DNA from 3 places in the uncultured Dubosiella sp. genome. Region 1 is predicted to be linked to each of the others. Evidence: a T-box and tRNA genes for the amino acid it is inferred to sense, from the RefSeq annotation. Region 1 holds a T-box; the other regions hold tRNA genes.
What was found. The T-box of region 1 lies ahead of serS (serine--tRNA ligase). A T-box ahead of a tRNA ligase gene usually reads a tRNA of that ligase, here a tRNA-Ser.
Positions count from the first base shown of each region.

Region 2: it encodes a tRNA-Ser, which carries the amino acid that the T-box ahead of serS (serine--tRNA ligase) is inferred to sense. The anticodon was not compared.
Region 3: it encodes a tRNA-Ser, which carries the amino acid that the T-box ahead of serS (serine--tRNA ligase) is inferred to sense. The anticodon was not compared.

Region 1 is NZ_CAXHOA010000012.1:34,261-44,781, forward strand. It holds gene yaaA (S4 domain-containing protein YaaA) at 1-188, shown strand, start outside; gene recF (DNA replication/repair protein RecF) at 185-1,285, shown strand; gene gyrB (DNA topoisomerase (ATP-hydrolyzing) subunit B) at 1,278-3,245, shown strand; gene gyrA (DNA gyrase subunit A) at 3,256-5,835, shown strand; T-box leader at 5,878-6,093, shown strand; gene serS (serine--tRNA ligase) at 6,122-7,411, shown strand; RNA gene ffs (signal recognition particle sRNA small type) at 7,461-7,558, shown strand; gene tadA (tRNA adenosine(34) deaminase TadA) at 7,577-8,065, shown strand; gene ABNS49_RS09170 (HAD family phosphatase) at 8,079-8,735, opposite strand; gene dnaX (DNA polymerase III subunit gamma/tau) at 8,863-10,521, shown strand, end outside.
Region 2 is NZ_CAXHOA010000003.1:44,984-55,504, reverse strand. It holds gene ABNS49_RS03115 (InlB B-repeat-containing protein) at 1-588, opposite strand, end outside; gene ABNS49_RS03110 (AIM24 family protein) at 768-1,529, opposite strand; gene ABNS49_RS03105 (hypothetical protein) at 1,674-2,219, shown strand; gene ABNS49_RS03100 (hypothetical protein) at 2,786-2,965, opposite strand; gene ABNS49_RS03095 (hypothetical protein) at 3,257-4,504, opposite strand; gene epsC (serine O-acetyltransferase EpsC) at 4,491-5,060, opposite strand; gene ABNS49_RS03085 (mechanosensitive ion channel family protein) at 5,194-6,018, opposite strand; gene ABNS49_RS03080 (Gfo/Idh/MocA family oxidoreductase) at 6,131-7,066, shown strand; tRNA gene ABNS49_RS03075 (tRNA-Ser) at 7,119-7,206, opposite strand; gene ABNS49_RS03070 (family 1 glycosylhydrolase) at 7,320-8,798, opposite strand; gene ABNS49_RS03065 (YgiQ family radical SAM protein) at 9,008-10,521, shown strand, end outside.
Region 3 is NZ_CAXHOA010000007.1:75,141-85,661, forward strand. It holds gene ABNS49_RS06525 (SpaA isopeptide-forming pilin-related protein) at 1-1,179, shown strand, start outside; gene ABNS49_RS06530 (class C sortase) at 1,163-1,936, shown strand; gene ABNS49_RS06535 (prealbumin-like fold domain-containing protein) at 1,918-2,814, shown strand; gene ABNS49_RS06540 (hypothetical protein) at 2,796-3,245, shown strand; gene ABNS49_RS06545 (Rpn family recombination-promoting nuclease/putative transposase) at 3,242-4,075, shown strand; gene ABNS49_RS06550 (hypothetical protein) at 4,151-4,741, shown strand; gene ABNS49_RS06555 (HAD family phosphatase) at 4,738-5,376, shown strand; gene ABNS49_RS06560 (helix-turn-helix transcriptional regulator) at 5,363-6,499, shown strand; gene ABNS49_RS06565 (MFS transporter) at 6,616-7,848, shown strand; tRNA gene ABNS49_RS06570 (tRNA-Ser) at 7,939-8,027, shown strand; gene ABNS49_RS06575 (hypothetical protein) at 8,164-8,943, shown strand; gene ABNS49_RS06580 (hypothetical protein) at 8,933-10,369, shown strand.

The DNA.
Region 1 (10,521 bases):
ATACGGACTACATCACGTTAGGCCAGCTTTTGAAGAAAGGCGATCTTATTCAAAGCGGCGGCGAAGCGAAAGGATATTTAAATTCTGTCGAAGTTCTTGTTAATGGCGAGAAGGATCAAAGGCGGGGACGCAAAATACGTCCCGGCGACGTAGTGGAAACCAACGGAGTCAGGATCGAAGTCGAATGAATATCAGGAAATTGAAGTTCTATCATTTTCGAAATTATGACAAGGCTTCTTTTTCTTTTGACGAAAATACGATTCACGTGCTGCAAGGGAAAAACGCGCAAGGCAAGACGAACATCGTCGAAGGCATTTATTTTTTGTCGCTGCTGCGCTCGTTTCGAACGAACAAGCTGGCGCATCTTGTCAAGCATGGCGAAGCGTCTTTTGTGATCGAAGCCGACGTGGAATCCAAAGGTCGGATCGAGGAGCTGAAAGTCGCGGTTTCGGATTCAAAAAAACAACTGTTTCGATTCAACGATCCGGTCGCGAAGTATTCTTCGTTTGTCGGCATGGTGAACGCGATTTTGTTTTGTCCGGACGATATGACGCTGTTTTCGGACGCGCCGGCGGCGCGGCGCAAGTTTATCGACATGGAGCTGATCAAACTGTCAAAGTCGTATACGGCGACTTTGTCGCACTATCAGAAGCTGCTCAAAGAAAGAAACCAGGCGCTGAAGCAGCCATACGTCGACCGTTCCCTGCTGGATGTGTATACGCGACAGATGATTCAGGATCAAAAAATCATCATTTCCCAGCGTCATCGCTTTCTTGACGAGCTGATGGAAAAAGTAAGAACTTTGTATCCTTTTTTTAGCGACGGGCAGGAACGGATGGAGGCGCGTTACGAAACGTTTGTGTCCATCGAGGAAGACGATTTGCAGCAGGCGATGCGCGCCTGCTACGAGAAGACGCTGGAACGCGATCTTCAATACAAGAACACGCAAATCGGCGTGCATAAGGACGACTTCGTCTTTTTGCTGGACGGAGTGCCGCTGGTGGAGGCGGCCAGCCAGGGACAAAAGCGCAGCGTGCTGCTCGCGCTCAAGCTCGGTCTGGCGCAAATCGTCTATGAAAAAGGCGGCCAGTATCCGATTCTTTTGCTGGACGACGTGTTCAGCGAGCTGGATGAAAGCCGACGCCGCAAGCTGATCGCGATGCTGCCGGAAACGATGCAAATATTTATCACCAGCGCCGAGCCAATCCCGAAATCGTGGTTCGAGCGGCCGGTGAAATTTTACGAGATTGAGAACGGGAAGATAAAGGAGGACTTGCATGAGTGAACATAAAAACGAAGAATTTTTAAAATTTGAGGAGATGGAAAACGAAGCGACGTTTGTCGACCATTCCTACACCGCCGACGACATTCAGGTGCTCGAGGGACTCGAAGCGGTTCGGCTTCGTCCCGGGATGTACATTGGCTCGACAAGTTCTCGCGGCTTGCATCATCTCGTCTGGGAAATCGTGGACAACGGCATCGACGAGGCGCTTGCGGGCTTCGCGAACCAAATCGACGTCGTCATCGAAGCGGGCAACGTCATCGCGGTGCGCGACAACGGTCGAGGCATGCCGGTAGGCATTCACGAAAAGACAGGCATCAGCGCGGTGGAAACGATTATGACCGTCCTGCACGCGGGCGGTAAATTCGGCGGCGGCGCGTACAAGGTGTCGGGCGGTTTGCATGGCGTGGGCGCCAGCGTCGTCAACGCGTTGAGCGAATGGATGGAAGTCACCGTTTTCCAGGATGGAAAAGTGTACTTTATCCGCTTCGAGGATGGCGGGCATACGGTCGAGCCATTGAAAGTCATTGGCGAGACGACTCAAACCGGCTCGCTCGTCCGGTTCAAAGCCGATCCGCGCATTTTTAAGGAAACGACAGAGTACGACTACGATATTTTGAACACAAGACTTCGTCAGCTCGCTTTTTTGAACCGGGATATCCGTCTGACGTTGAAGGACGAGCGCGATCCGGAAGAAGCGCGTCAAAGCGACTACCACTACGAGGGCGGAATCATCGAGTACGTGGAATATCTTAACAAAGGAAAACAGACGATTTCGGACCGGGTCATTTACGTGGACGGCCTGCAGGACAACATTTTCGCGGAAGTGGCGCTCCAGTACAACGAGGGGTACCAGTCCAACATTTACTCTTTTTGCAACAACATCAACACGCACGAAGGCGGTTTTCACGAAGACGGTTTCCGGCTGGCGCTGACGCGTGTCATCAACAAATACGGAAAAGACAACAATTTGCTGAAGAAAGACGAAACGCTTTCGCAAGACGACGTGAAGGAAGGGCTGGTGGCGATCATTTCCATCAAGCATCCGGATCCGCAATACGAAGGACAGACGAAAACGAAGCTTGGCAATTCGGAAGTTCGAAAAATCGTTTCCAACATCGTGGGCGAGAAGATGCAGCGCTTCTTTTTGGAAAATCCGACAATCGCCAAGTCGATTGTTGAAAAAGCGATGGTCGCCTCCAAGGCGCGCATTGCGGCGAAAAAAGCCCGCGAGCTAACGCGGCGCAAGTCGGCGCTGGACGGGATTTCCTCGCTGCCGGGTAAATTGACGGACTGCTCGAGCAAAGACGCGAGCGAGTGCGAGATTTACATCGTCGAGGGAAATTCCGCCGGTGGTTCGGCTAAGCAGGGACGCGACGCGAAAACGCAAGCCATCCTGCCGCTGCGAGGAAAGATTTTGAACGTGCAAAAGGCGCGGCCGAACCGTATTTTTGAAAACGCGGAAATCCGCAGCATGATCACGGCGTTTGGATGCGGCATTCAGGACGAAGTGGACGTGTCCAAGCTGCGCTACCACAAAATCGTCATCATGACCGATGCCGATGTCGATGGCTCGCACATTTGCACGCTGATGCTCACGTTCCTGTACCGGTTCATGAAGCCGGTTATCGACGGGGGCTATGTGTACATCGCCCAGCCGCCGCTGTACAAAGTGCAAAAAGGAAAAAAGATCGCCTACGCCTACAAGGAACAGGAAATGGATACGCTGCGCGCCGAATTTAAAGAAGGCTACAAAGTGCAGCGCTACAAAGGTCTTGGCGAGATGGACGCGGAACAGCTGTGGGAAACGACGATGGATCCAAAGCACCGGATCCTGAAGCGGGTCACAGTTGAGGACGCGATGGAGGCCGACGCGGTGTTCGACATGTTGATGGGAGAAGACGTCGAGCCAAGACGCGATTTCATTCAAACGAACGCGACATACGCAACATTAGATTACTAGGAGGTCCGGCATGCCAGAACATGAAAACATGGAAGAATTCGAAATATTAGAGTCTCAGCACGACCAGGTCGAAAACGTTGAGATCTCGAAAGAAATGAAGGAGTCGTTTCTCGACTATTCGATGTCGGTCATCGTGCAGCGCGCGCTGCCGGATGTGCGGGACGGTTTGAAACCGGTTCACCGCCGGATTTTGTATGCGATGAACAGTTTGAATATGACGGCCACGGTGGCGCACAAAAAAAGCGCCCGGATCGTCGGCGATGTCATCGGCAAGTACCATCCGCATGGCGATACGGCCGTATACGACGCGATGGTGCGCATGGCGCAGGACTTTTCCTACCGGTATCCGCTCGTGGACGGCCACGGCAACTTTGGCTCCCTGGATGGCGATGGTGCGGCGGCGATGCGTTATACCGAGGCGCGGATGTCGAAGATCTCGATGGAGATGGTGGCCGACATCAACAAGGAAACGGTCGACTTCACGCCGACGTACGACTCGGAAGGCGAGGAGCCAGTCGTTTTGCCTAGCCGCATTCCGAACTTGCTGCTCAACGGGGCGGTCGGGATCGCGGTCGGGATGGCGACCAACATTCCGCCGCACAATTTGAATGAAACGGTGGATGGCATCAAGGCGGTCATGGACGATCCGGATATCACGGTGCCCGAGCTCATGGAACACATTAAAGGACCGGATTTTCCGACGGGCGGCATTATTTTGGGCCGCAAGGGAATCCGCCAGGCATATGAAACAGGAAGAGGTTCCATCTCGATTCGTTCGAAGTACCGGGTCGAGGAATTGAGCCAGGGCCGTAAGCGGATCATCTTTTATGAAATTCCTTACGCCATCAACAAAGCCAACTTGATGACGAAGATGGCGGCTCTCATTCGGGATAAGGCGCTGCAAGGCGTCACGTATTTGAACGACGAAAGCAACCGCGAAGGCGTGCGCATCGTCATGGAGCTGAAAAAAGACGCGCAGGAAGATGTGATTTTGAATCAGCTGTTCCGATTGACGCCGCTTCAAAGCTCGTTTGGCATCAACATGCTCGCCTTGGAGCACGGAAAGCCAAAACAGCTGACGCTGAAGGAAATCATCGTCGACTACATTGATCATCAAACGGATGTGATTATCCGAAAAACGAGATATGAATTGCGTAAAGCGGAAGAACGGGCGCATATTTTGGAAGGATTGCGGATCGCGCTGGATCATTTGGATGAAGTCATTCATATGATTCGCTCCTCCCATAAAGATGAAAACGGATTGAACGCTGATCTGTGCGCGGCGTTCGGATTCTCGCCGGTGCAGGCGAAAGCCATTTTGGCGATGCAGCTGCGGCGGCTGTCGGGATTGGAACGGGAAAAAATCGAAAACGAGTACCAGGCTCTTTTGAAAACGATTGCCGACTTGAAAGACATTTTAGCCAACCATTCCCGGGTTCTTCAAATCATTCGCGACGATTTGGACGAAATGGTCAACCGGTTTGGCGACGAGCGGCGAACCGAGATCGCCGATTCCTATGTCGACATGGAGGACGAGGATTTGATTCCTCGCGAGGATATCATTATCACATTGACGGAGTCAGGCTATATTAAAAGGCAGCCGGTCGATACGTACCACGCCCAAAACCGCGGCGGACGCGGAATCAAATCCGTGACGCTCAACGAAGAGGATTCGGTGGATACGATGGTGGCGATGACGACGCATAACCACATTTTGCTGTTTACGAACAAAGGACGGGTGTATCGTTTGAAGGGCTACAACATTCCAAACGCTTCCCGCACGGCGAAAGGATTGCCAATCGTCAATATTATCGAGCTGCTGCCGGATGAAAAAGTGCAGACGCTGCTGCCGATCCCGGAAGACAAGGAAGGCGTCGAGTCGTTGTTGTTTGTCACGAAAAACGGATTGGCGAAACGCACGCCGGTGTCGGAGTTCGACAACATCAATAAAAACGGCAAGATCTCGATCACGCTGCGCGAAGGCGACGAGCTGCGGTATGTGAAAGCGACACGAGGCGATGACGAAGTCATCATCGCGGGCGACAACGGTAAAGCGGTGCGCTTCGACGAAAAGGAAATCCGGATGATGGGACGAACCGCGTCGGGCGTGCAAGGATTCAACACGGATGGCGGAACGGTGATTGGCGTGGCCCTCTCCCATGAAGGCGACACGGTTCTTGTCGTATCGGAAAACGGATATGGCAAACGCAGCCAGTTCGACGATTTCCGTTTGACGTCGCGTGGCAAAAAAGGCGTCCGAGCGCTCCACATTACGGAGAAGACCGGCAGCCTGGTTTCGCTTCAGGCGGTCAAAGGCGACGAGGACGCGTTGATCGTGTCGAGCACAGGCATCATGATTCGTTTGCGGTTAGCCGATATCGGCGTCTATGGCCGCAACACCCAGGGACTGAAGCTCATTAGTTTGAACGACGGGGCGAAAGTGACGAAGGTGACGCTGGTGAATGGCGACGAGGAAGAAGTCGAAGAGATCGACATTGTCAAAGACGGCGAAGGCATGGTTGAGCGGCTGGATGTGGAATCCAACGACGAGCAGGAAATGAATGTCTTTGAAGAAAACTTGACGGAATAAAAAACCGGAGTTGAAATCAAAGACAAATATGATATATTAAAACCGAAAACATCGAGAAGGACAGTATACGCGGCAAAGAGCGCAGAGAGGACATGGGTGGTGCGAATGTCCCTTGGATCCGCGTGTCGAGCCCCTTCGAGTGAACCGGGGAATCCAGTATCCGGTTTCGGCCCACACCGTTATTTTGTGGAAGACTTTTCCGGAAAATGTTTCACGTGAAAAGAAAAAAGGTGGCACCACGAGACCTTCGTCCTTTTTGAAGGTCTCTTTTTTATAGGAGGAGAACATGCTAGATATCAAATTTGTTCGAGAGAACCCAGATCTTGTGAAAGAGAATATGAAAAAGAAATTCCAGGATCATAAGCTGCATCTCGTGGATGAAGTGATCCAGGACGATCTGGATTTACGGCAAACGCAGCGGCAGGCGGACGATCTGCGCAGTCAGCGCAAGTCGATTTCCAAAGAAATCGGAAAACTGATGGGACAAGGAAAAAAAGAGGAAGCCGAGCAAACCAAACAAAAGGTGGCCGCGATTGCCGAGGATTTGAACGCGCTTTCGAATAAAGAAGACGCGCTGCGGGCTGCGGTGCAGGAAAAGATGATGCAAATTCCGAATATGATCGACGCCAGCGTTCCGATTGGAAAAGACGATTCGGAAAACGTGGAGCTGGAGCGCTTTGGCGAACCGTTTGTTCCGGATTTCGAGATTCCTTACCATACCGAGATTATGGAGTCGTTTCATGGAATCGACTTGGACAGCGCCCGCAAAGTGGCGGGAAACGGCTTTTATTATTTAATGGGCGATATCGCCAGACTGCATTCGGCTATTTTGTCTTACGCGCGCGACTTCATGATCGACAAGGGATTCACGTACGTCATCCCGCCTTACATGATTCGCTCCAATGTCGTGACCGGCGTCATGTCGTTTGCGGAAATGGAAGGCATGATGTATAAGATCGACAGCGAGGATCTGTATTTAATTGGAACGAGCGAGCATTCGATGATTGGAAAATTCATTGACACGATTCTCGACGAAAAAGACCTTCCATACACGTACACTTCGTACTCGCCTTGTTTCCGGAAGGAAAAGGGCGCCCACGGAATCGAAGAGCGGGGCGTGTACCGGATCCACCAGTTTGAGAAGCAGGAAATGATCGTCGTCTGCAAACCGGAAGATTCCATGGACTGGTTCAAGAAGATGTATATGAACACGGTAGAGTTTTTCCGCTCGATGGATGTGCCGGTCCGAACGCTGGAATGCTGCTCGGGCGATTTGGCGGATCTCAAATGCAAATCGGTCGACGTCGAAGCATGGTCCCCTCGACAGCAAAAATACTTTGAAGTGGGAAGCTGTTCCAATTTGACAGACGCGCAGGCGCGCCGACTGAAAATCCGGGTCAAGGACGAGAACGGCAAGAAGTATTTCGCCCACACGCTCAACAACACGTGCGTGGCGCCGCCCAGAATGCTGATCGCCTTCCTGGAAAACAATCTGGAGGCGGATGGATCGGTTCGCATTCCGGAGGTGCTGCGGCCGTATATGGGAATGAAAGAAAAACTCGTTCCGGTTCGCTAATCCAAACCTTTCTGTTTTGAATTGACAGGAATTTGGAAGTTTGCTATTATGAATGAGCTACTACAATACGATCTTACGAATCAGGTCAGGTCAGGAATGAAGCAGCCTTAAGGAAGCTCCCGTATGTGTAGTAGTTTTTTTTATGGAAAAGTCGAGGAAGCAGAAATGGACGAGCAATACTGGATGAAGAAAGCCATTGTGGAAGCGAAGAAAGCGCTGAAATACGACGAGGTGCCGATTGGCTGCGTGATCGTCAAAGACAACCAAATCATCGCGAGAGGATCGAACCGACGCGAAACAAAGCAACGTTCCATCGCGCATGCGGAAATCATCGCTATTGAAAAAGCGTGCCGGAAACTTGGTTCCTGGCGGCTGGACGACTGCGATTTGTATGTGACGCTTGAACCATGTCCGATGTGCGCGGGAGCCATCATCCAGTCCCGTATTCGCCGGGTCGTCTTTGGGGCGTACGATCCCAAAGGAGGCTGCGTGGGATCGTGTACGAATTTATTCGCCGTTCCCGGTTTCAATCACTACCCTTCCTATGAAGGAGGAATTTTGCAGCCGGAGTGTTCGGCTTTGCTGTCGGATTTTTTCAGAAAAAAACGGAAATTGCGAAAAGAACAAAAAAAACAAGGAGCGCCATCGGATTGAGGCGCTCCTTTTCCTATGATTGCTCCGATTCGCGTAAAAGCGGAATGACTTGATCAAGTCGTTCCACGATTTTCCACGTTTTTTTGGCGTATTCCGGTTCCGGGTATTTCATATCCGGAACGCAGACCACCCGGATGCCGGCCCGGCTGGCGGCTAGAATTCCCATTTCGCTGTCTTCCAAAACTAGACACGCTTCCGGTGGAAGCTGGAGCTTTTGGCACGCTTTCAAAAAGATTTCCGGATCCGGCTTTCCTCTTTCCACTTCATCGCCGCAAATCGTCTCGTCAAACGCGTTGGCTAAATCCGCTTTGGCTAAAATTTTGTCGACGCGCTCCCGCGTGCTGCTGGTCGCCACGCACGTTTTATATCCCTGCGCTTTTAAATAGTCGAGAAGCGGGCGCAACCCGGGTTTGACGGGTACGCCTTCTTGTTCGAACTGGGCGGCCATCCGGTCGTGGTTCGCCTTCATGATTTCCGGTGCCGGGAAGTCGCTGCCAAACCCTTTGTAAAACACATCCCAAATTTGCGGGACCGGCTTTCCGAGGCATTGGACATACATATCGACGGTCAATGTCTTTCCGAGCTTTTCACAAAGTTCCACATAGCCTTCGTAGGTGACTCTTTCCGAGTCAATCATCAGGCCGTCCATATCAAAGATGATCCCTTTCATCGTCTTTCTCCTTTCTCTCTTTCATTGTATCGGGTTCCGTTTCGGGAAGCAATTCGAAATCCGATGTCCAACAGCGGCGGCTTCTCATGCTATAATGGGAAAGTATATCGGAAAGGAGCGATGACGTATGGCGTATCAGGCGCTTTATCGCAAATACCGGCCATCGAATTTCGAGGAAGTCGTTGGCCAACGGCAAATCATTCAAACGTTGAAAAACGCCGTGCTGCACAACCGGATCTCGCACGCGTATTTGTTTTGCGGACCGCGGGGAACGGGAAAGACTTCGATCGCGAAGATTTTCGCGCGCATGCTCAACTGCACCGATCCTCAAAACGCGCCATGCAATCAATGTCCCAACTGCAAGATGGCGCTGTCCAATTCCCATCCGGATATTATAGAAATCGACGCCGCCAGCAACAATGGCGTGGACGAGGTTCGGAACTTGATCGAGCGGGTGAAATACGCGCCGATGGAAGGCAAATACAAAGTCTATATTATTGACGAGGTGCATATGATGACGACCGGCGCGTTCAACGCGTTGCTCAAAACGATCGAGGAGCCTCCGGAACATGTGATTTTCATTTTTGCGACGACGGAGCCAAACAAAGTGATTCCAACCATCATTTCCCGCTGTCAGCGTTTCGATTTTTCCAAAGTCGCGATCAAGGACATCGTTTCCCGTTTGACGACGGTTTGCCAGGAGGAAGGCATCGACGCCTCGCTGCCGGCTTTGTCGCTCATTGCGGAATTGAGCGATGGCGGCATGCGCGACTCGCTGTCGATTTTGGATCAATGCGTGGCGTATTGCGACAAGCATATCGAGCTGGACGACGTGCGGGAGGTATATGGTGTCGTCACGAAGCAGGACATTGGGCGGCTGTTGATGGATTTAAGCGAGCGCAAAGTGGAAGATGTGATTGAGTTTCTCCATGGCATTGACGAGGACGGTTTCGATTTGAAACGATTCACGGCGGACGCGATTCGCTTATTGAAAGACAGCGTGATTTTGGAGTACTCGGCGAATTCGACGCTTGTGGACGAGAGCACGAAGGAAGTCGTCCATGAGTCGATGAAAAACATTCCCTTGAGCGGACGGATCGCTTTGATGAATTTGTTGATGGACACCTACAGCAAGTTTTCATATGCCAGTCGGATTTTGGATTATATCGAGGGCGCGTTTTTGCAGTTTCTGTCAAATTCGTATTCAGATGCTTCGGCTTCGAATTCTGAAAACATTCCGGTTTCAGAGGTGAAAAAGTACGATTTTTCGAAGAATGAGCCATCTGAACAGTCAGAAATCGGCCAAAAAACAGTGAAAATCCCCCAAAAACAGGGCTTTTCACATCCTATTCCCATTTCTGATGTTTCACGTGAAACAATTATTGACACAAAAAATGCTAATTTTCAGTCCGAGCGCATTCGGTTTGAAGACGAATATGTGCTTGGTTTACTCGTTGGCGCGACGAAATCGGAGCGCCAAAAAGACGCGATGAAATTCAATATTCAAGATCAGCTAATGACAGATTTGAGATGGATTCGCAGTATCAGTTTGCTTAAAAATAGCCAGCTGGTCGCCAGTGGCTCCAATTATGTGCTCGTGGAAACCCAGCATCCGCTCGAAGCGGATGAGCTGAACGAAATGGAATTCAACATCGGTTTCCTGGATTATTTCGAAGGCCTTCTTGGAACACCGAAAAAACTGTTCGCGGTTCCCAAAGCGCAATACGAGCGCGTCGTCCGGCAGTTTCGGGAACGCATGGCCAGCCATGATTTGCCGGAGCCGGTT
Region 2 (10,521 bases), on a different contig from region 1:
GGCAAGCGGATGGAGATTGCCATCGACTACCTCGTATAAAACGCAAGGCAGCGTGGAATCGTCCAGTTCAAAACGCGCTTTGAAAGAGCCCGCGATTGCCGGACTCAATGACCATTCTTTGATAGATTCCACCGATTCATCGTCCGTTTCCAGGGTGTCGCGCCACGCTTTTGCCGCCGTCGTTTCCTCTTTGATTTTGACAGCAGCCAGATCAAGGCCGGTGAGCTCGATGCCGTTGGCGCGAATCGTCGTTTCCACGTCATCCTTCTCTTCGTCCTCTTCCTTCGCTTCCTCTTTTGGCTGCTCGGGTTCGGCCGGTTGCGGCGTGTCCTCCACCGGTTCTTCTACGTCATTTGGTGTGGATGAGTCGGGAGGCGGATTTGTGGATTCGACCGGAATTTCTTGTTGGGGTGCGGGAACTTCACATTCTTCCGCTACCTGGCCGGTTTCTTCTGTCGTTTCCGCCACGGATGGATCCTCGGCTGGCGCTTCAGAACCGGCTTCTTCGGCTTGAACAGGAAGAACATAACTAACCGACAAAGTGCCGGTTAATGCGAGACAAAACAATCCTCGCAATCCTGTTTTCATGGAATTCCCCCTTTCTAAAAGTGGTTTGCACATGGAACAGGTGCTCTCCAGCAATTTCAGTTTAGCATTTTTCATTGTTCACACAGATTGTAACGCTCAAAACATCCCATATTTTGTGAGTCAATCCCAATAAACGGCTCCATTTCCAGCAAAAAAGGATGCCGAAGCATCCTGATTTTCTAGGCAACCGGGGCCATGAGCACTTTGCCTGTTCCCCGAAACACGTTGACCAGACCTTCGCCGCTCGCAGCGGAACCGACAAGCGTTTTTCCCGCCCGCTCAACGGTAAATTGAAGGTCGGCACTCCATGCCACCGCCATGGAGCCGTCGATTTTCAGCTCGTCGTTTTCCAGTGTGATTTCGATGAGCTCTTCTTTCGGATAGCGGCTTTCCAAAATCGCCACGCCCGATCCGCGCAGGCACAAGTTAAACAGACCTTCGTTTCCCGCCACCGCGCTGGATAGCGACTTGCGGGAAACGACTTTGCGCTCCAGCCGCTCGGAGCACGCCAAAAACATGCCGTCTTCCAGCACGATACCGCTGCCCCATTCCGACACGTCGACCGGCAGCAAATATTTGTAGGTCGGCTCGGTCATGACGACGCCTTCACCTTGGTATTCCGGCTTGATCCCGGCCTCGCCGGTCACGCTGCCGCCAATCATCTTCCCGAAAAAGTCGCCGACGCCTTTGACGCCCGTCGTCGCGTTGACGTTGCCGGCTGTCCACTGCATCGCGCCGGCTTGCAGCACGATGCCTTCGCCGCGGCTTACCTGGCATAAAACCTGCCGCTTGCGGATGTTCATTTTCGAAGCGTAATATTCCATGGAGGCGTCGGCGATGTTAGTCGAGCGCTCCTGCTTGTACTCCCAAATCGTGAACGGCCCGGCCTGGGCCGTCATTTCAATATTGGGATTGTTTTTGAGATTTTTAATCGTATACATAAAAACTTCCTTTCCGTGCTTTTGAAACACTTTCACTTTTCCATCATAGCGTATTTTCCGGAAATCGGCACACGTTCTCCAAATCTTTCCGCTTTTTTGCCGGCACCGATATACAAATTTCCATCTTTTCGCTACAATAGTCGAATGAAACGTTTTTGGATTCTTTTGTATGGCTGGCTGCTCAATCCGGCGCTGAACGCGCTCGTCTTTTTTATGATCGACCCGTCGTATGACAATTTAAGCTATATCGGCAACACCCTCCACCATCCGCTCTTTTTGTGGATTTGGGCCGTGTCGAGTGTGATTGGTATGTACTGGTTTTCCAAGTCGATTTGGAACAGGTACCATATTTCGTACCAAAAATTCCTCCACCTTTTCATTTGCGCCGGCATGCCGCTTTCGTGCGTCGTGCCTTACGATCCCGGGCTGCCCGGCTGGGTCAACGACATCCACGTGTGGCTGGCGATCGTGTGCGTTTGCGCCTTCATGCTTGAATGGATCGTCACGTTTTTCCAGCCTGTCTTCACCCTTTCCAAAGCGTACCGCCAACTGGGCTTTTCCTTGATGACCGTGTTCGCTCTCAGCTTCTTATGTCTGACAAGCGCAGGCCACGTCAACGCTTTGTGCGAGATGGCGTTTAGCGTCGGCGTCAATGTGGTGCTGGCGTGGAGTTTGGTTCGCGAACCATGAAACGTCATTGGGAAGGGAAAACGCTTCGTCCCATCGGCAACGTTAAACGACGCATTTTTCACGCTGTCAAATTCGTCTACCGGTTTTTGAGCCTTTACAGCCCGTATAAAATGAAAGTTTCGTATTGAAAGCAAAAAGAAGATATCCGCAATGAAAAGGATGATTTCTTGTATTTCGTTTAGACGATAGATGGAAGAATCAAAAAGAGGAATTGACTACAAATTTTGTTTCTCGATTGCGTTCTCCATGTCAACGCAAAATTTAGGACGGATTCCTTTTTCGTAATTTACAATATAAGATCTAAAATCTCGAATGATTTGTTTGATGTTTTTTTTCAATCAAAGCAAGAACAAGTTCTCCATACATGTCGTCATTCATTTGGTAAGGGAGTAAATATTTTGGGTCAACTGGAAAAGCTTTTGAATAATGGATTCCATGATGGTTTCTATCACGGGTAGTGGAACGCGTAGGCAATGCGAAATAAGTGTTTTTAGGACAAAAACCGGATATATTTGAGCGGAGTGGCAAAGCAAAGGTATAATCTTTCTTTTTGTATTTTATCTTGATCAAGATGAGACAGGGCCTTCTATGCATCTCTCTCTTTTACCCGTTAACAATTCTGGATCTGAATCTTTAAGGTCTTTAAAAAAGTTATGATGAACCATACCAACTTTGATTTTTCGTTTATTTTGACTTCCCATAGTCTTCCTTTCTATAAAAAAAGGCAATATTCTTCGCTTTCGCATCCCGTCATCCTCGGGCTTCAAAGGAAATTTCAACTTTCCAAATTAATTATATTGGTGCAGTTAAAACTGTCAATGAACCGGAAAGCGAACTTTTTCTATGCATCGCAATCCAAAACGCGGCTTTTGTTGTTTCGTTCGGCATGTTATAAAGCTTTTTTTGTCAACACAACGCAATCATAAACGCCGATGCTTCCATCCGTTATTCCTATTTCAACGAATATACCCTTTTTGCTTTCGCAAGGAAAGGTGTAAAAAAAACGGAAAGGCCAAAATCTTTCCGTTTCAATCGTCTTACATTTCCTCGTCCGACAAATCCATGTTGTCGATCTTGTCGAGGTACGCTTTCGCGTTTTTGACAAAATACAATTTGTTTCCGATTTGCACGACTTTCTCAAAATACATTTTCGCGACTTTGTATTCTTCCTGCACGAAGCTAATGAGCGCAATATAGTAGCTGGCGTCCGCTTGCTGAAATGGAAACGGAGAGCGCTTGAGCGCGTTCAAGTAAAACTTCTTGCATTCGTTGAAATCGCCGTTCATGAGATTCACTTTGTTTTTGATGGAAGCGAGCTCCTCCGAACGAATCATGACGCCGGTCGGACCAAAATTCAAACGAACCCGCGACGCCTCCTCCTCGGCTCTTTCAAGCGCTTCCTCGTCTTTGAGCAAATAGTCGATATACGCCATCAAGCTCCAGTACGTCAGCGAGCTGGCCGGATCTTTACGCGGATACGTAATCAGCACATCCTGGGCAAGTTCCGGGTCGTTCATATAAATGAGGCATTGCGCGAAGAGCGCCTTTTGCGTCAGACGGATCTTTTTCCCTTTCGTCGAATAATAAATGATGGCCGACGCGCACGCTTCCGGATCGCATTTTTCATAAAGCAGCTTCGTGATCGGAATGAAGCACGACGTCCGGTACCGAAGCAGGGCGTTGAACGCCATCATGTAAAAAAACAAAGCAATAATCAGGATCCACAAGTTGTTGACGAACAACATGATGCAGAAGATCGCCACGATGCCCAGCGCGTAAATCGCGGAAACCCGCTCCACGTTTTTCCGGCACGCGATCGCCATTTCCTTGTACTCGGGCAGCAGCGCGTGGTGGATTTGATAAATCCGCACGATTTCCTGTTCGTCGCTGATTTTGCGGGACCGCATTTCACGCGTCATGTTCGAGCGCAGCGAAAGCCATCCGTACAACGACAAGATCATCATCGGGATGACAAGCACGATGCTGGCGATAAACACGTAATCGGGCGCGATAAACAACATCGCGAAAATCATGAACGGCGCCCACTGGCTCAGCGGCATGAGCATTTGCGTAATCAGGATCACGTTGACGATGCCGGCCACGGTCATGCCACCGGCCACATAAGTCAAAACGATGTTCGACTTCATGAACGAAATGACTTCCGCCGGCAAAATGTCGGCGTTCATGATCGCGGAATTTGAAAAGGTGAACGCCATGAGCAAGACACCGGCAAAAAATGAAATGAGTAAAACAAAAAACTGCGACTTACATTTATATTTCCACATAATTTTCCTTTTTCTCTTCTAGTTTTTCCTCTTTTAAAATATTGCGCGCCGGCAATCCAACGGCCGTGGCGTAAGGCGGCACATCCTCGAGGACGACCGCGTTGGCTCCCACTTTGCTGCCTTTTCCCAGCGTGATGTTGCCAAGCACCTTCGCGCCCGACCCCACGTAGGCGCCATCTTCCAGCGTCGGATGCCGCTTGCAGTCGGTCGAACCCCGCCCGCCCAGCGTCACCCCGTGATACAGCTGGCAATCGTCGCCAATGATCGTCGTCTCGCCAATGACGACGCCCATTCCATGGTCGATGACTAGCCCTTTGCCGATTTGAGCGCCCGGATGGATCTCGATCCCCGTCTTGTGGCGGGCCCGGTTCGAAATCCAGCGCGCCAGCAAATGGTGTCCGCGCACCCAAAAGTGGTGGGCGATGCGATAATGGTACAACGCCTTGATGTGCGGATAAATAAACAGCACTTCGAATTTCGATTTGGCGGCTGGATCCAGCGCCATCGTTCGTTTGATATTATACGACGCGAGTCGTAAAATTGAATTCTTAGACATGGGTTAATTTTATTAATTTTTCATTCAAATTGCAAGGTGTCTTGCTTTCAAACACATACAATCACACAATGGAACGCGGCCGGCCGGATCCGTTTTTTCGCGTTCGCGCGCTTCCAATAAAAAAAGGAGCGATTCACTCCGAATCGGAGGAGGAATCGTCCGCTTTAGGCTGTGGCTGAAACTGTTTCAAATTCGATACGATCTTGTAGTTGAAATCTTCCTTGCAGCGCTCGTAGTCTTCCCAGTCGACGTACGCAATCAGCAAAATATTGGCGTAGCCTTCCACGACTTTGTCCACCGTCACGCGCAGCGGCGGATCTTTCAAAATGCGCGGATCCCCTTCGACAATCGCCTGGATGCGCGCGCACACTTTGGGAATGTCGTCCGGCAGCTTGACCGGAATCACGAGCCGCAAACGGCGGGTTGGCGTTTGAGAATAGTTCGTGACCAAATTGGTCACGATTTCATCGTTGGGCACGACAACCAGCTTGTTGTTGTCGGTCACCAGCGTCGTGAACATCAGCTCAATCGACTTGACGACCCCTTTGTGCTCGTCAATGCGAATATAGTCGCCCACGACAAACGGCTTTGTCAAAAGGATTTGAATGCCGCCCGCGACGTTGGCCATGTTGTTTTTCACAGCCAGCGACACGCCCAGTCCCAAAGCCGACACGAGCGCGACGATGCTTGTCATATTGATGCCAAGCTGCTCGATGGCAAGAATAATTGAAAAGACGATAATCGTGATATTTGAAAACGAAGCGAGAAACGTCAGCGCGCCCTGATCGGGAGCGTTGCGGGCCGCGCGCATCAAAATCCGCTTCACGAACGGTCCGAGCACGACCCCGCAAACGACTTCCAGAAGCGGGATCCACGCCTTTTCCAAAAAAGGTCCGAGATGAGTGAAAAACGCTTCAAAATTCAAATCCGAAATATGAAATTGATACAAACCATCCATGTTCCATCTTCCCCCTTATTTTCATTCCTCTTTATTGTACCGTTTTCGCGCACGCAATGTTAACTTCCTGCCTTCTTTCCGTATAATAGAAACAAAGAAAGAAGGGATGCAAATGAAATGGGGGATCATCGGCGCCGGGAACATCGCCCACCGGTTCGCCCAATCCATCGCGCGCATGGAAAACGCCTCGATTGCCATGGTATGCGGACGCGACGAGGAAAAACTCAAACGATTTTGCCAGCGATTCGAAATCGGGTGGTATACGCTGGATCCAGAAACGCTGCTCAACGATCCGGCCATCGAAGCCGTCTATATCGCGTTGCCGCACCGACTGCACGCCAACGCTGTTCTTGCCGCGCTGGCTCGCAAAAAGCCCGTGCTGTGCGAAAAACCGCTCGCGATCGACAGCGAGGAAGTAAAAATGATCATCGAGGCGGCCCAAAAAAACGACACCTTGTGCATGGAGGCGATGAAAGAGCGCTTCACGCCGGCGTATCACGCCTTGAAACATGCTTTGCGCGCCAGAACACCCGCCTATCTGGATGTGACAATGGATCGGCAGTTCGCCTACGATCCCGACTCCTACGTGTACCAAACGCCGGGCGGCGGCATTTTGCTGGACTGCGGCGTGTATGGAATCGCGCTGATGCAGGACTTGATGAAAGACCGGAAACTGCTTGACGTGGCGTGCGAATCACGCGTGGCGCATGGAGTCGACGTGTTTGACCGCGTGATTTTCACATACGAGGGCGCGACGTGCGCCATGGAATGCGCCTGCGACCGGACAAAAGACGTCCAAGCCGTCATAGGAGCGAAAACCTGGTCGATCACGATTCCAAACTTCCATCGGGCAGAAGGCTGGACGCTGGAGGAAAACGGAATGGCGAACCCATTCGTCTATCCTTACGAACAGGATGATTTTTATGGCGAAATCGCCCACTTCGAACAACTTGTGCGCGAAGGAAAAAAAGAAAGCGACATCATGCCGCTTCAGGACTCGCTGGCTTGCGCGCAAATGATGGATCGAATCGCGCGCGAATCCAAATAAAAGAAAAAAGCGCCGGGCGAAAATCGTTCGGCGCTTGCGTTGTAAAAAAAAATGGCGGAGAGTAAGAGATTCGAACTCTTGGTAGCTTTCACTACACAGCCTTTCCAAGACTGCACCTTAAGCCGCTCGGACAACTCTCCGTTACCCGTTTATAATAATGGATGCTGTCCTTTTTGTCAAACACGATTTTGAATTTCCTTCTTTTGCGCCGTTAAAAAAACGCCGGGCGTCCCGACGTTCTTTTTGCTTATTGTTAATCCAGGTCTTCCCCGTTGGACTCGTACACTTTTTTCATATAAAAGAACGAGTCCTTCTTGCTCCGAGACAAATCGCCGTTGCCGTCGTCATCCATGTTGACATACACGAAGCCGTAGCGCTTGCGCATTTCGCCCGTTCCCGCCGACACGAGGTCGATCGAGCCCCAAGGCGTGTAGCCCATCAAGTCGACACCGTCGATTTCCACCGCATCCTTCATCATCTGGATGTGGTCGCGCATGTAGTTGATGCGATACGGGTCGTGCACGCTGCCATCTTCCTCGACTTTGTCCAGCGCGCCCAATCCGTTCTCGACGATCATCAACGGGATCTGGTAGCGGTCGTAAATCTCGTTGAGCGTGATCCGCAAGCCGAGCGGGTCGATCGTCCAGCCCCATTCCGACGCCTGCAAGTGCGGATTTTTCACGCCATGCGACTGGTTGCCCGCGCTCGACTCCTTGTCGTCGGTTTTCGCCGCGATTGCCTGCGAGCTGTAATACGAGAACGAGTAGAAATCCACGACGCCTTCTTTCAACAGCTCGTCATCACCCGGATCCTTATCGAGCGTGATCCCTTCGCGCTTCAGCTCGTTAATCTTCCATTGCGGATATTTGCCGCGCACCTGCACGTCGCCATACAGCCACTTGCCATGCCGGCTGTCGTCGAGTTCGGCGAACACGTCCTTTGGATCGCACGAGTACGGATACGACACGCCATGGGCGATCATCAAGCCGATCTTGTTTTCCGGGTCGATCTCATGTCCCACTTTCACCGCGTACGCGCTGCCCACAAACAAGTTGTAGCGCGCCTGCTCCGCGTTTTGCCGGTTCGAAATATGGTCGTGCACGCCATTCATCATAAAGTTGGTGTTGATGTTGATCTCGTTGATCGTCAGCCAGTAGTGCACGAGGCCTTTGTAGCGCTCGAACAACAGCTTCGCGTACCGTTTGAACGCCTCCAGCGTATGCTTCGACACCCAGCCGTCGTAGGCGTTGGCCAAATGCAGCGGACAGTCGAAATGGTAAATCGTCACAAGCGGCTCCATGCCCAGACGCTTGCACTCCTTGAACACATCCTCGTAAAACTGCAGGCCTTCCTCGTTTGGCGTCTCGTCGTCCCCGTTCGGGAAAATACGCGTCCAGTTGATCGACATCCGGAAGCATTTAAATCCCATCTCGGCGCTCAGCGCCAAATCTTCCTTCCAGTGATGGTAGAAGTCCGTCGCCACGTGGCTTGGATAGTACGTGTTCTCGTCGACGATGACTTCCGCGCCCAACGGCACTTCCTCCATGTTGCCGAATTTTTTCATCGTGCCATCCGGCATCTTCGCGATAAACGTGCGCGGAACGCCATGGATGCCATCGCCACCCGTCAGCGCGTCCGCGACGGCCAGGCCTTTGCCGCCCGACAAATAGCCTCCTTCATACTGGTTGGCCGCGCTCGCGCCGCCCCACAAAAAATCTTCTCGAAAACTCATTTACAATTCCGCCTTTCTCTTTGTCTTTATTATCAATCCAATTTTGCCTGGACGCAACCGCTTTCATTTTTTTGGAACAACGTTTCGCAAAAAGTCCCCTTCCCGTCAAAACACTTCGACACGCCGCGGACGACGAGGAAACCATTGATTATTTTTCCTCCATCTTGTACCATGGAAACGATTTACGAGAAATAGAAACGAGGTGTCTTATGGCATTTTTACCGACAACGGCCGCTGAAATGAAGGAAGCCGGACTCGACCAGGTCGATTTCGTCTATGTGAGCGGCGACGCGTACGTCGACCACCCGTCGTTCGGGTGCGCGATCATTACCCGGACGCTTGAAACGTTTGGCTACACGTGCGCGATTCTCTCCCAGCCCGACTGGAACAATGACGAGGAGTTTCTCCAGTTCGGCACGCCGCGGCTCGGCTTTTTGGTGAGCGCGGGCAACATCGACTCGATGGTCAACCACTATTCCGTCAACAAGCGCCGGCGCGACAAGGACAACTACACCGACGAAGGTGTGATGGGAAAACGGCCGGACCGGGCCACGATCGTGTATTCGCAAGTGCTCAAGCGTCTGTTCCCGGACGTTCCCGTCCTCATTGGCGGCATTGAGGCGAGCTTGCGCCGTCTGGCCCACTACGACTACTGGGACGACAAGGTGCGCCGCTCCATCCTCATGGACAGCCAGGCCGACCTGCTCATGTTTGGCATGGGCGAAAACACGATCATCGAAGTCGCCGACGCCCTGGCCAGCGGCATGGACGTCAAAGATATTTGCTATATAAGAGGGACGGCGTGGAAAACGAAGTCGCTCGATACCATTTTTGACGACTACATCGTGCTGCCTTCGTACAACGAAGTGAAAACGAATAAAAAATCGTACGCGAAAAGCTTCATGACCCAGTACGAGAACCAGGACGCGATCAACGCGCGCATGCTTGTCGAGCCGTACGATGGCTGGTACGTTGTCGTTAACCAGTCGCCGCTGCCGCTCACGCAGGAACAAATGGATTTCACGTACGCTTTGCCGTACGAGCGCACGTTCCATCCCAAATACAAATACGTGCCCGCCATCGAGGAAGTGCAGTTTTCCATCACGAGCAACCGCGGCTGCTTTGGCAACTGCACGTTTTGCGCCATCACGAGCCACCAGGGTCGCGTCATTTCCACCCGCAGCACCGAAAGCGTCGTGGAGGAGGCGAAGCAAATCACCCGGATGAAAAACTTCAAAGGGTACATCCACGACGTAGGCGGTCCGAGCGCCAACTTCTCGCGCCCGGCGTGCGACAAGCAAGTCGAGCACGGCGCGTGTCCGAAAAAGCAGTGCTTGTGGCCCAAACCATGCAAAAACATGAAAGTCGACCATTCCCACTACGTGGAGATGCTGGACGCGGTCCGGGCGTTGCCGAACGTCAAAAAGGTGTTCATCCGCTCGGGCATTCGCTACGATTATTTGATGTACGATAAAAACGACGACTTTTTCGACCGGCTCGTCCAGTACCACATTAGCGGCCAGCTTAAAGTCGCGCCCGAGCACGTGAGCGCCGAAGTGCTCGACAAGATGGGCAAGCCGCGCAAAGAGCTGTATTTTCAGTTTGTCGACAAGTTCAACGCCAAAAACAAGGAGTTTGGCATGAACCAGTATTTGGTGCCGTATTTGATGAGCTCCCATCCGGGCAGCACGCTCAAGGACGCCATCGAGCTGGCGTGCTACTT
Region 3 (10,521 bases), on a different contig from region 1:
GACGAGCACAATGTCTACAACAACGACATGCATTCGGCGGCCTCGCTTTGCCTGGCGGCAAGCGCGAACGCGGACATTCGTATTCAAATCAAGTCCGACTATCCGGATTTGATTAAAAAAATCGAAGAGGACGACCAGGGAATCGGCTGGAACGATATAGGCGACTTCGAGATCGGGCAGACGATTCCGTTTCGCTATGAAACGAAGGTGCCGGCGATGGCGGGCTACGATACGTACTCGCTCGTGTTCCACGACAAGATGGATCCCGCGCTGGATGCCGATTTGGATTCGGTGCGGATCGCCGTGATGGACGGGGAGCGAAGCGTGCCGATGCCGGAAAGCGCGTTTCGGGTCGAAACCGGCGTCGAAGGGGAAACGTTTCAAGTCGTCGTGCCGGATTTGAAAGCGTTCGTGGACGAGGTGTTTGGCCAGGACGCGCGCGGGCAAACGATCGTGGTGCGCTATGACGCGCGCCTGAACGAGACGGCGGCCGATCAAACCGGCCGGCCCGGTTTCGAGAACGCGGTGCGGCTCGAATTTTCGAACAATCCGGATTCCGATGGCAAAGGTGAAACCGGGTTCACGCCGTGGGACACGGTCGTGTGTTTTACGTACCGGCTGGAGGGCGCCAAAGTCAACGAGGCGGGCACGCGTCTGGAAGGCGCGCGGTTCCGTTTGTATCGTGACGAGGCATGCGCGGATGAAGTGCGCTTGAAAAAGATAGAAAACGGCTATGTGGCGACGTCGCAAGAGGGCGAGGAAATGGTGTCCGACGCCGAGGGCCGGTTTTCGGTTTTCGGGCTGGATCAAGGCACGTACTATTTGAAGGAAACGAAAGCGCCGGACGGATACCGCCCGCTGCCCGGCCCGATCCGTCTGACGCTGACACCAACCTTTCCGGCTGAGCGCGATGCGTACCGCCAAGGGGAAGGAGCGACCGACCGGATTTTGACGAAGCTGGAAGCCGAGGTGTCGTTTCCGCAGGACTGGAACGGGAAAACCGAGCTGGATACTGATTCGGCGGCTGGGTCGGCTTTGCTGGAGGTCGTCAACCAGACCGAGGCCGCGCTGCCGAAAACGGGCTCCGCGTTGACGATCGTGCTGCTTTCGGCTGGCTCGCTGCTTATTTGGGCGGGGCGTAAGGCGCGCCGCAAAGACCGCGATGAAGAAGCGAAGTAAAAGCGGCGTGTTGATTGGGCTCGGCTTGCTGTGCGCGTTTTATCCGCTGGCGGCGGGATGCGCGAGCAGCTGGCGGATGCGTCAGGCGTTGTCGACGTTTCAAAGCGCGAACGCGACGCTGGACGCCCGCAGTCTGGCGCGAAAAAAAGAACGGCGCGCGTTGCTGAACGAAAGCGAAGGCGAAGAGCGAGAGGCGCTGTACGCGTCGATCGAAGCCGAGGGCATCATCGCCCGGGTTCGCATTCCAATCATTGACGTGGATTTGCCGGTTTATGCCGGAACCGGGGAGGAAACGCTGCAAAAAGGCGTCGGACACTGGCCGTCTTCGGATGTGCCGCCTGGCGGACCGGGGGCCCGGATGGTTTTAACGGGGCATCGGGGCTTGTCGAGCCACCGGCTCTTTACCCGGCTGGACGAGTTGAAGCCGGGCGACCGCATTTGGCTGGATGTGTATGACGAGTCGCTGGCGTATCGGGTGGAAACGATCGAGGTGATCGAGCCCTCGGCGCTGGAACGGCTGGCGCCCCGGGAAGGGAAAGACTTGTTGTCGCTTGTGACGTGCACGCCGTATGGATTGAACACGCACCGGCTTGTGGTGACGGGCGAGCGCGACGGATCGGCTTCCGTGGAGGAGCCGCCGCAAAAAAGAAAGCTGCCTTCGTGGCGGGAACTGGCGTTTGGCTTGCTTCCGTTCGCGCTGCTTGGGGCGGTATGCAGACGAGGAAAGGAAAAAAGGATATGTGGAAAAAACTATTGATGGCGCTTTGTGTCGGTCTGGCTTTGCTTGGCATGTGCAGGCCGGCGTATGCCAGTGAGAAGAAAGGGGAGATGACGGTGCTGGTGAAAGAAAGCACGAAGGTGTCGGCGCTGCCGATCGCGGATTACGACCAGGGACGGTTCGTGATGCGTCCGCCCTGGACGCCTTGCGATTTGAACGAGATCAAATCGGCGCGCGAGCTGGACGAGCTGGCGGCCGTGTTGAAAAAAGAGGTGGTTGATCATTTGGACGGATATCGTCCGGACTTGATCGAGGGAGTCGCCGACGCGCGCAACCAAATCGAGTTTCGTGAAATGGAGCCGGGCGCGTATTTGATGTGGAGCGACGACCGGACGATGGCGCCGCTGATCGTTTCGATTCCGGTTTGGGACGAGGAGGCGAAGACGATGGTGTTTTCGGTAGTTGTCGAGCCGAAGCGAAACGAGTTGGACGAGTTGCGGATCCGCAAGATCGACGCGCAGACGAAAGAGCCGGTTTTGGGAAGCGAGTTCGCGTTTACGAGCTACGAGGACGCGGCGTGCACGCGGCGCATCGAAACCGTGGCGGGCGATTCAAAAACCGGAACGGCTTCGTTTTGGCTCGCTTACGATGTCATGTATATAAAGGAAACGAAGGCGCCCCAAGGCTATCGGCTGAGCGACGAAGTAGTGAAGGTGGAGGAGCGCAACGGGGTCGTGACGATCAATGGCCGCATGGCCAACGTGCAGGACAAACGAGTCGAGATCGACTATGAAAACGAGAAGGTCCGCTTGTTCGTTCCGACGGGTTTGATGACGAATCCGGGGTTGTACGCCTCGCTGGCGGTGTGTAGCGCGGGAGCGATCGCGCTACTGCTGAAATGGAGCACCCGGCGATGAAACGGCTGGCTGGTATTGGCTTGCTTGCGCTGACGGTTTTGTTTTGCGGCTGCACGACGGCGAAAAGCCTCACGCTGCTGACGGATAGCGGCGATTTGGTGAAGCTCACGCTGGATACGACCGATGGACACGATTGGGCGTACCGGGACAACGTTTTGACGATTGGCTTCCGGGACACGAAGGTGATGGAAGGCGTTTTGCTCAGTGGCGACGGGTACGAACGCTTTGTCGAACGGCTGAAGGAAGAATACGAATTCACCCATGAAACGACACCGTTTTCGCTGGACTGGATGGTGCGCGATGGCGAGGTCACGCTGTTGTTTCCTATTGATCCAGGACGGGTAGGCATGATTTTGAGCTCCCGCGCCGAGGAACAAGCCGTGCGTACGGTGCTGGAGAAGCTTTCGTTTTCGGCCAAAGAGAAAGAATGAAGAAGATTCCGGAAGAAAACCTGCGACTCATTCAGGAATTCACGTTGTTTGACGATTTGTATATGAACGTGTTTTTCAAGGATTTCGAGGAAGGCGCGCAATGGATGCTGCGGCTCATTTTAGACGATCCGCAAATCGAGATCGAATCGGTGCGCGTGCAGGAAGTCGTGTTGAATTTGACGTCGAAAACATCGCGGTTCGACATTGCGGCGACGGATAAAAAAGCGAATCACTACGACACCGAGTTTCAAACCGTTTTGTATCCGGATTTGAAAAAGCGGGGCCGGTTTTACTTGAGCAACGAGGATATGGACATGCTTCCACGTGGAGAAAACTATGACACCCTGGCGGACTCGTATGTGATTTTCATTTGTCGTGGCGACGTGATCGGGGATGGCGCGCCGATGCACCACTTTACGATGAAAGACGAAAACGGGCTGGAACTGGGCGATGGACAACACTTGATTTTCATCAACGCGGATTATGCGGGCGACTGGCGTCTGAAAGACTTGATGGAGGACTTCAAGGAAGCGGATCCGGACAAAATGCGGTATGATATACTTAAGAAAAGAGCCGAACGCTTAAAAAAGGAGGAGGTTGGCATCATGTATATGAACGAGAGTTTACGCGATCTGGTGAGCAAAAGGGAGCAGGCGGCGCAGCTTGCGGGCTACGAAATGGCCTATGAGACAGCACAGCGGGAACAATATGAAAAACAAGCGAAGATCGCGCAAAAAATGCTGGCCGACCACATGCCGGCAAAGAAAATCGCCGAGCTGCTGGACATGACAGTAGAGGAAATCGAGAAGATTCGAAAAAATGAAAGATAAAACGATAACAGGAGGAGGATAAAGCTCCTCCTTTTTCGTGATACAATGGACGAAAAGAAATGGAGCGAGAAGTTTATGAAATATACGAAAGTGCTCGATCGCAGCGGTAAGACGATGGAGGTTGTCCACAACAACACCCGCAAAATCGTGCAGGTGCTGCGTTTTCCCGAACGGCAGGGCGACGTGTTCGACTTGCTGACGCGGGGAATGACGATGAAAGAGGCGGAGGACGAATACTTGAGACAGTGCAAGGACGCCCAGCGCCGGCTCGACTTGCTGGCCAAGGCGGATCCCAAAGCCCATATCGCCGTGTTCGAGGAATACGAGGTGAAAAAGATCCCGGGCGGCACCGGCTGGCAAATCGAGATCCTGAAGCCGTATCGGATGTCGCTGGCGGAACTGAAAAAAGTGCACACGTTGACGGAGGCGGAGGAGAAAACGCTCGTCGACCAGCTGTGCCAGGCGCTGCGTGAAGGCAAAAAGGCGGAATGTGGCCACGACCGGATCAAACCGGAAAACGTGTTTGTCGTCGCGGAAAACGAGTTCGCGCTCGACGATTTCCACGGGGAAACCGAACCGGCTCTTGGCTTGCTGGCGGATCTGGTCGAGACGCCAGCGCTGAAGGAACAACTCGCCGCAGGCGATGTGTGGAGCTGGAACGTATGATGGGGATCGACTGGACGAAATATGATGGCGTCCTTTTTGATTTGGATGGCACGCTCGTCGACTCCATGCACGTGTGGGAGCAAGTCGTGCGCGCGATCTACGAAGCCAGCGGCATCGACTCGTCCGTACCGGAAGACATGAAACGCTATCACGCGATGAAGGTGTCGGAAGTGTTCACGTACATTCGAAAGCGCTGGCAAACCGCAATGGACGAAGACGCGATGCAGAAAATCGCCGACTCGATTTTGCTGGAGCAGTACACGTATCATATCCAGCCGGTGCCTGGCGCGATCTCGTTTGTGAAAACGTGTCGGGAAAAAGGAAAGAAACTGGCCGTCGTCACGTCGAGTCCGATGGTTTTGGTCGAGCCGGTCTTGAAGCGGTTAGGAATATGGGATGACTTTGACGGAATCGCGAGCGCCGAGGATCAAAAGCTGAGCAAGCGCGAACCGGAAATTTTTACGCGGACGCTAGACGCGCTGGGGATCTCTGCCCAACGAACGCTCTACTTTGAGGACAGCCGCTACGCGCTGGAAACGGCCGATAGGCTGGGTATCACGGGGATCGGGATGAAAACGGAGACCGAGCCATATTTGGACCGGGCGGCTGTCGAGGATTTTTGTGAAGTACGATAGCTTGTATTTGCCGGTGTTGCTGCGCCAGGCGCGCCTTGCACGCGACTGGTCGCAGGAGAGCGTGGCCAACGGGATTTGCGCGGTGTCGTATTTGTCCAAAATCGAAAACGGGAAGATCGTGCCGGCGCCCGACATTGTCGAAGCGCTCGCCAAACGGCTTGGCTTGACGCTGGAGGATGCCAGTCTGACGCCCATCGAGGCGAAGCTGGACGCGTTTTACGCCAGCCACTACGAGCAGGAGGACGGGGCGCCGGTCTTTGAAGCCGAAGAGCTTGAACGCATGCTTGGTTCCGTCTTCGCGCTGGACGCGATGCTCATTCGCTGTCAAAACAGGGAGGCGGTCGAAACATTGCGAAGCTACGAGCCGTTTTTCGACGCGCGGCAGCGTCGCAAGTACGACGAGCTCCGTCTTTTGCAGGGAGCGTGGAGCGAGGAGGCGTTTCTGGCGACGTATCATGACTTTTTCGCGTACGCGTTCGCGGCGGAGACGAGCTGCCGTCACGAGCGGATGCTCGATTGTCTGGCGTACTGGAGCGAGGCGTTGTCGATCGCGCAAAAGGAGATGGATGTCGAGCGCATTTTGGACGCCCTGCTCGGGCGGCTGGTCGCTTTCAGCATTCTTTCGGACATTCCGTCGATGGAGCGGGTGTTCGCGCAAATCGAGAAGGTGGCGACGATGACGGCGACGGATTCGGCCAGGCAAATGCTGGACAACGCCCGCTACAATGTCGGGGCGTCGCGGCTGGAGCGTCGCGAGTACGCGAAAGCGTTGGAACTGCTGCTTGGTTGTGCCCATCGTCCGCTGGCGGCGCATAAGATCGCGCTGTGCTACGAAGGACTTGGCGAATACGAGCTGGCGAAAGCGTGGATCGTGAAAGAACAACAACGCGCGTCGTCGGTGTTTTTCGATGTCGTCCGGTATCGTTTGGAGCATCCAAACTATTTGCGCGAGGAAGCGTACGCGCGCATGATGAAACGGTGTCTGGACGAGGCGAGCGAGAACTACCATTACGGCTACTTTCTCTTTCATTTGCCGTACTATTTGGATGTGCTTGAAGCCAACCGGCAGTACAAGGAGGCGTACGGGCTGCTGAAACGGCATTTTATCAAACAATGGGATTAAGGTTTCTTTAAGCCGATTTTCCGGGCTTTTTTTATCACGGACGAAAGATTGGCTTTTTGTTTGGGATTTTTTATGCTGTAGGTGTGAAAACCAAGACAAAAAGGGGGACCATTACCATGCAAAAACAAACGCTTTGGACGAAAAATTTTACGATTATCACGCTGGGGACGATCATTTCGAGCATCGGCTCGGTGGCGATGAACTTTGTGCTTTCCTTTGTCGTGTTCGACCAGACGCAGTCGACGTTTCTGGCAGGCCTGTTCGCGGCGATCTCGTTTGTGCCGCGCTTCGTGCTGCCTGTCTTTTTATCGAGCGTGCTCGACCGGTTTCCGCGGATGCCGTGGATCGTCGGGCTCGACTTTCTCAATGGCGCGCTGTACGCCTTGTTTGGCTTGTACTGCCTGTCGTTTTCGTTCTCGTTTGGCGTGTACGCCGTCTTTTCCTTGCTGATCGCGACGACGGGGTCGGTGTACGAGGTCGCGTACGAGAGCGTGTATCCGAATTTGATTCCGGAGGGTTTTTACGAGCAGGGCTATACGGTGTCGTCCATGATTTATCCGACGATCACGATGGTTATGACGCCTATCGCCTCGTTGTTGTATACGCGCTTTGGGGTGGGCTGGATCGCCATTGTGTACGCGGTTTTGTTGACGATTGCGGCGATGTTCGAGCAAAAGATCCGGCTGGAGGAGCGGCGCGGCGAAGGCCGGTTCGATTTCAAGGCGTATGTGCAGGATTTAAAAAACGGCTTTTCTTATTTGCGACAGGAAAAAGGATTGCTGGCGATGTATGTGTCGATCGCGATTTCGCAAGGAACGGGGTCAGGGGAGCAAAACCTGATGATCGCCTACTTTTCAAAAACGCCGGGACTTGGCATGGTGAAGTATTCGTTGTTTTCGGGAATCGAGTTTGCGGGAAGGACGTTGAGCGGGCTTCTTAACTACAAGTTTCCGCCGCAAAAGCGCTATCGGTTCGCGATCTATATTTTTGTCATGATGACGTACGCCCTGTTTGACGGCTGCTTGTTGTGGCTGCCGTTCGCGCTCATGTGCGTCAACCGGTTTGTTGTGGGGATGCTGGGGATCACGTCGATTACGATTCGTTCGAGCAGCGTGCAGACGTACATTCCTGATTCGATGCGGGCGAAGCTCAACGCGTTTGTGGCGTTCGTATACGCGCTGGCGACGATGGTGTTCCAGCTTGCGATTGGGGCGCTGGGGGAAATCGTGCCGATCCGGCTGCTGATCGCGGGGACGTCGGTCGGCCTGGTCGGGGTGTATGCACTCTTGCTGGTGCGCAACCGGAAGCACATCGAACCGATCTTTTTGCTGGAAAAGAAAAGCGATTGAAGGCGGGAAGAGGAAAACTTTTACGGTTTTTCTTTTTTTTGTTGCGTGGATCTTTGATATCTGCTAAAATGAATGAGCTTATAATTCAGTGCAGTCGTATCGAAGTGGCCATAACGAGCTCGACTCGAAATCGAGTTGCCTTAACCGGCACGTGGGTTCGAATCCCACCGACTGCGCCATTGATAGGTCAATCGTAAAGATAACATACGATTTGAAAATAAAATTGGATAGATAAAGAACTTCGGTTATTTTCTACTCCATAAGGAAGGCCTTCCAACGAACTTTAAACAAAGGTTCGCCGGGAGGTCTTTTCTTATGGAAAATCTTGAGATCCACCGGCTTGTGTGGAAAATGGATCGGAGGATGACTAGAATGTCCGCTATCTTACAAGAATCGAATAATAATTTATCTCATAAAATGAATAGCAGCTCTTTTATTTGCGTGGAGAATGATAAAAGCACGCGTTCTTTCACAAATCCAGGCAGTAAGATTTGTGAAAGAATCACAAGAGAGCAACAGGAAAAACTTTTTCTGATCGAAACTATGGCGATGCTGAATGCTTTGCCGGAAGAAAAAAGAAAATTACTCTATGATTTTTTCGTGCTGAAAAAGTCGAAGTCCTTTTTGGTCAGAAAATATAAAATCAAGGATGTGAAGGGCGCCTTGTATTTTTCGCTGCTTGATCTGGCCACTTTGGATCCGGATCTGGATTTTTCCAGAAAGGAGTCCGCAATCTTTGAGGACAAGTGTAAACGGCATCAAAAAAGAGTCGATGAGAAGCTGAATGTTATTCTTGAAGATGTCGATCGGTTGAAACGTCAACTAGTCGATGGGTACCATCACCATCATTTGAAAAAAATTCCTCTTCTTTCCAATGATGTCCCGAATGAGCACTTTTTTCAGCAACGTCCTGGATCGGATCGACGCGATTATAAACGACGGTCCTTACTTGCCTTTGCTCTCTATTGCATCCAAAATCCGGATACGCCGGCAGAGGTGATCGAGCGGTTTTTGGCCAAATTTGATTTTGGCCAGAATTTCATGAAAAAGGTTAAAGCCTTTATTGAGAAGGGAGGCTTTAACCATGAAGGCTAGAGAAATTGTCAGCTATATTCACCAAAACATGCAGCTGACCTTCCGGCCGGAAGATACGGTGGAATGCCATGCCTCCATTTTAAAGGAGTGGTCAAGAAATGATGCCCTTTTACCGACGCATGAAGTCGATGTGCTGCGGCTTAAATACGATGACACGATGGGCGGATTCCATGATTTGAACTTTATCGAAAGCCGGTTCCTGGATTACGTAGAAAAAGCAGAGCAAGACGAAGAGGAAGACGTCTATTTTTCGCTCAATAGTTTTTGGTCTGTAAAGCGTACGGAAGAGGATATTCGCCACCTCAACGCCTTTGCGATTGATTACGACTTTTACAAGATCAAAAAGTACGCGGATTTGACGCCGGCCGAGATGTACGTGCAACATATTCAACCATCGTTGCCGATCGAGCCAACATTTGTGATTGACTCCGGTCGGGGGCTGTATTGCGTTTTTTGTATTGAGCACACGCCGTATCAGTGTACCGACGTTTACAAAGCCATTTACAGCTACATGGTAGAGTCCCAAAAGGAATTTGGCGCCGATGCCAAGGCAAGTCTATCGACGCAAGTGATTCGCGTGCCTGGTTCTTTAAATAGCCGTAGCGGTCGGATTGTAAAGGTGATTGAGCATAAAGACGTACGCTATACGATTCCGTATTTGGCGTCGATCTTTTTGCCATATACGCGATCACAAGTGCTCGAGCACAAGCGTAAAAAGCTTCAGAGTGTGAAAAAAGTAAAAGTGGCCAGAAAAGGAAATAGACTGAAATCGAATTTGGCCACTTTCGAAAAAGACCTGATTGCATTGATTCAGCTGCGCAATGAGGTCGGGATCCAGTCCGGGTACCGGGAAACTTTACTTTATCTGTATTGGGAACGTGCGCAGAAAATCGAAATAGACGAAGAAGCTATTCGCAAAAAAATACTGTGGCTGAATAGTCTTTTCAGTGTACCTTTGCGTCAGAAAGAAGCCTTGAAAAGGTGTCGACCGGCGAGGGTATATCAATTCGTTACGAGCCGATCCAAAGCGCTGCAAAAGCTCGAGATTACAGCAGAGGAACAAGCTCACCTATCTTTTTTGGTAGGCGCGCAGCGCAGCGCGTCGATGCGGAAAAAGAAGAGTAGGAAGAAAGGACTGGTACGGGGACGTACAAAGGCCGCCCAGGCACGCCATGAGCGCCGTAAGTCGATACTGATCGGATTTGCCCAGGGTATGACAGCCGCCGCGCTGGCCAAAGAGTTAGGAGTCACTAAAAAGACGATATTGGCTGACTGCAAGTATATCTCAACGCATATCCAGGAGTTTATACATTTGATTGAGACACTGAAAAGGAGTCTGGCCAATCGTTTTGGCCAAAATCAAAATGATAGCCGGGATGAGGGAACAAAGGGGGTGAGGCAGCCGATTTGGGGTTTTCTGACCTAGACGGAGCCTCGGGAAATTTTTTGTCACACTAATGTTATCTATGTCCCGGCCACGGGCGAAAAAATGTTTTTAATGTCTTATGTTCCAAAAAATCCATGCCCTGTCAAATATGCTTTTTGACAGTTCCTGTCTTTTTTGCTGTGTAGAAAGCA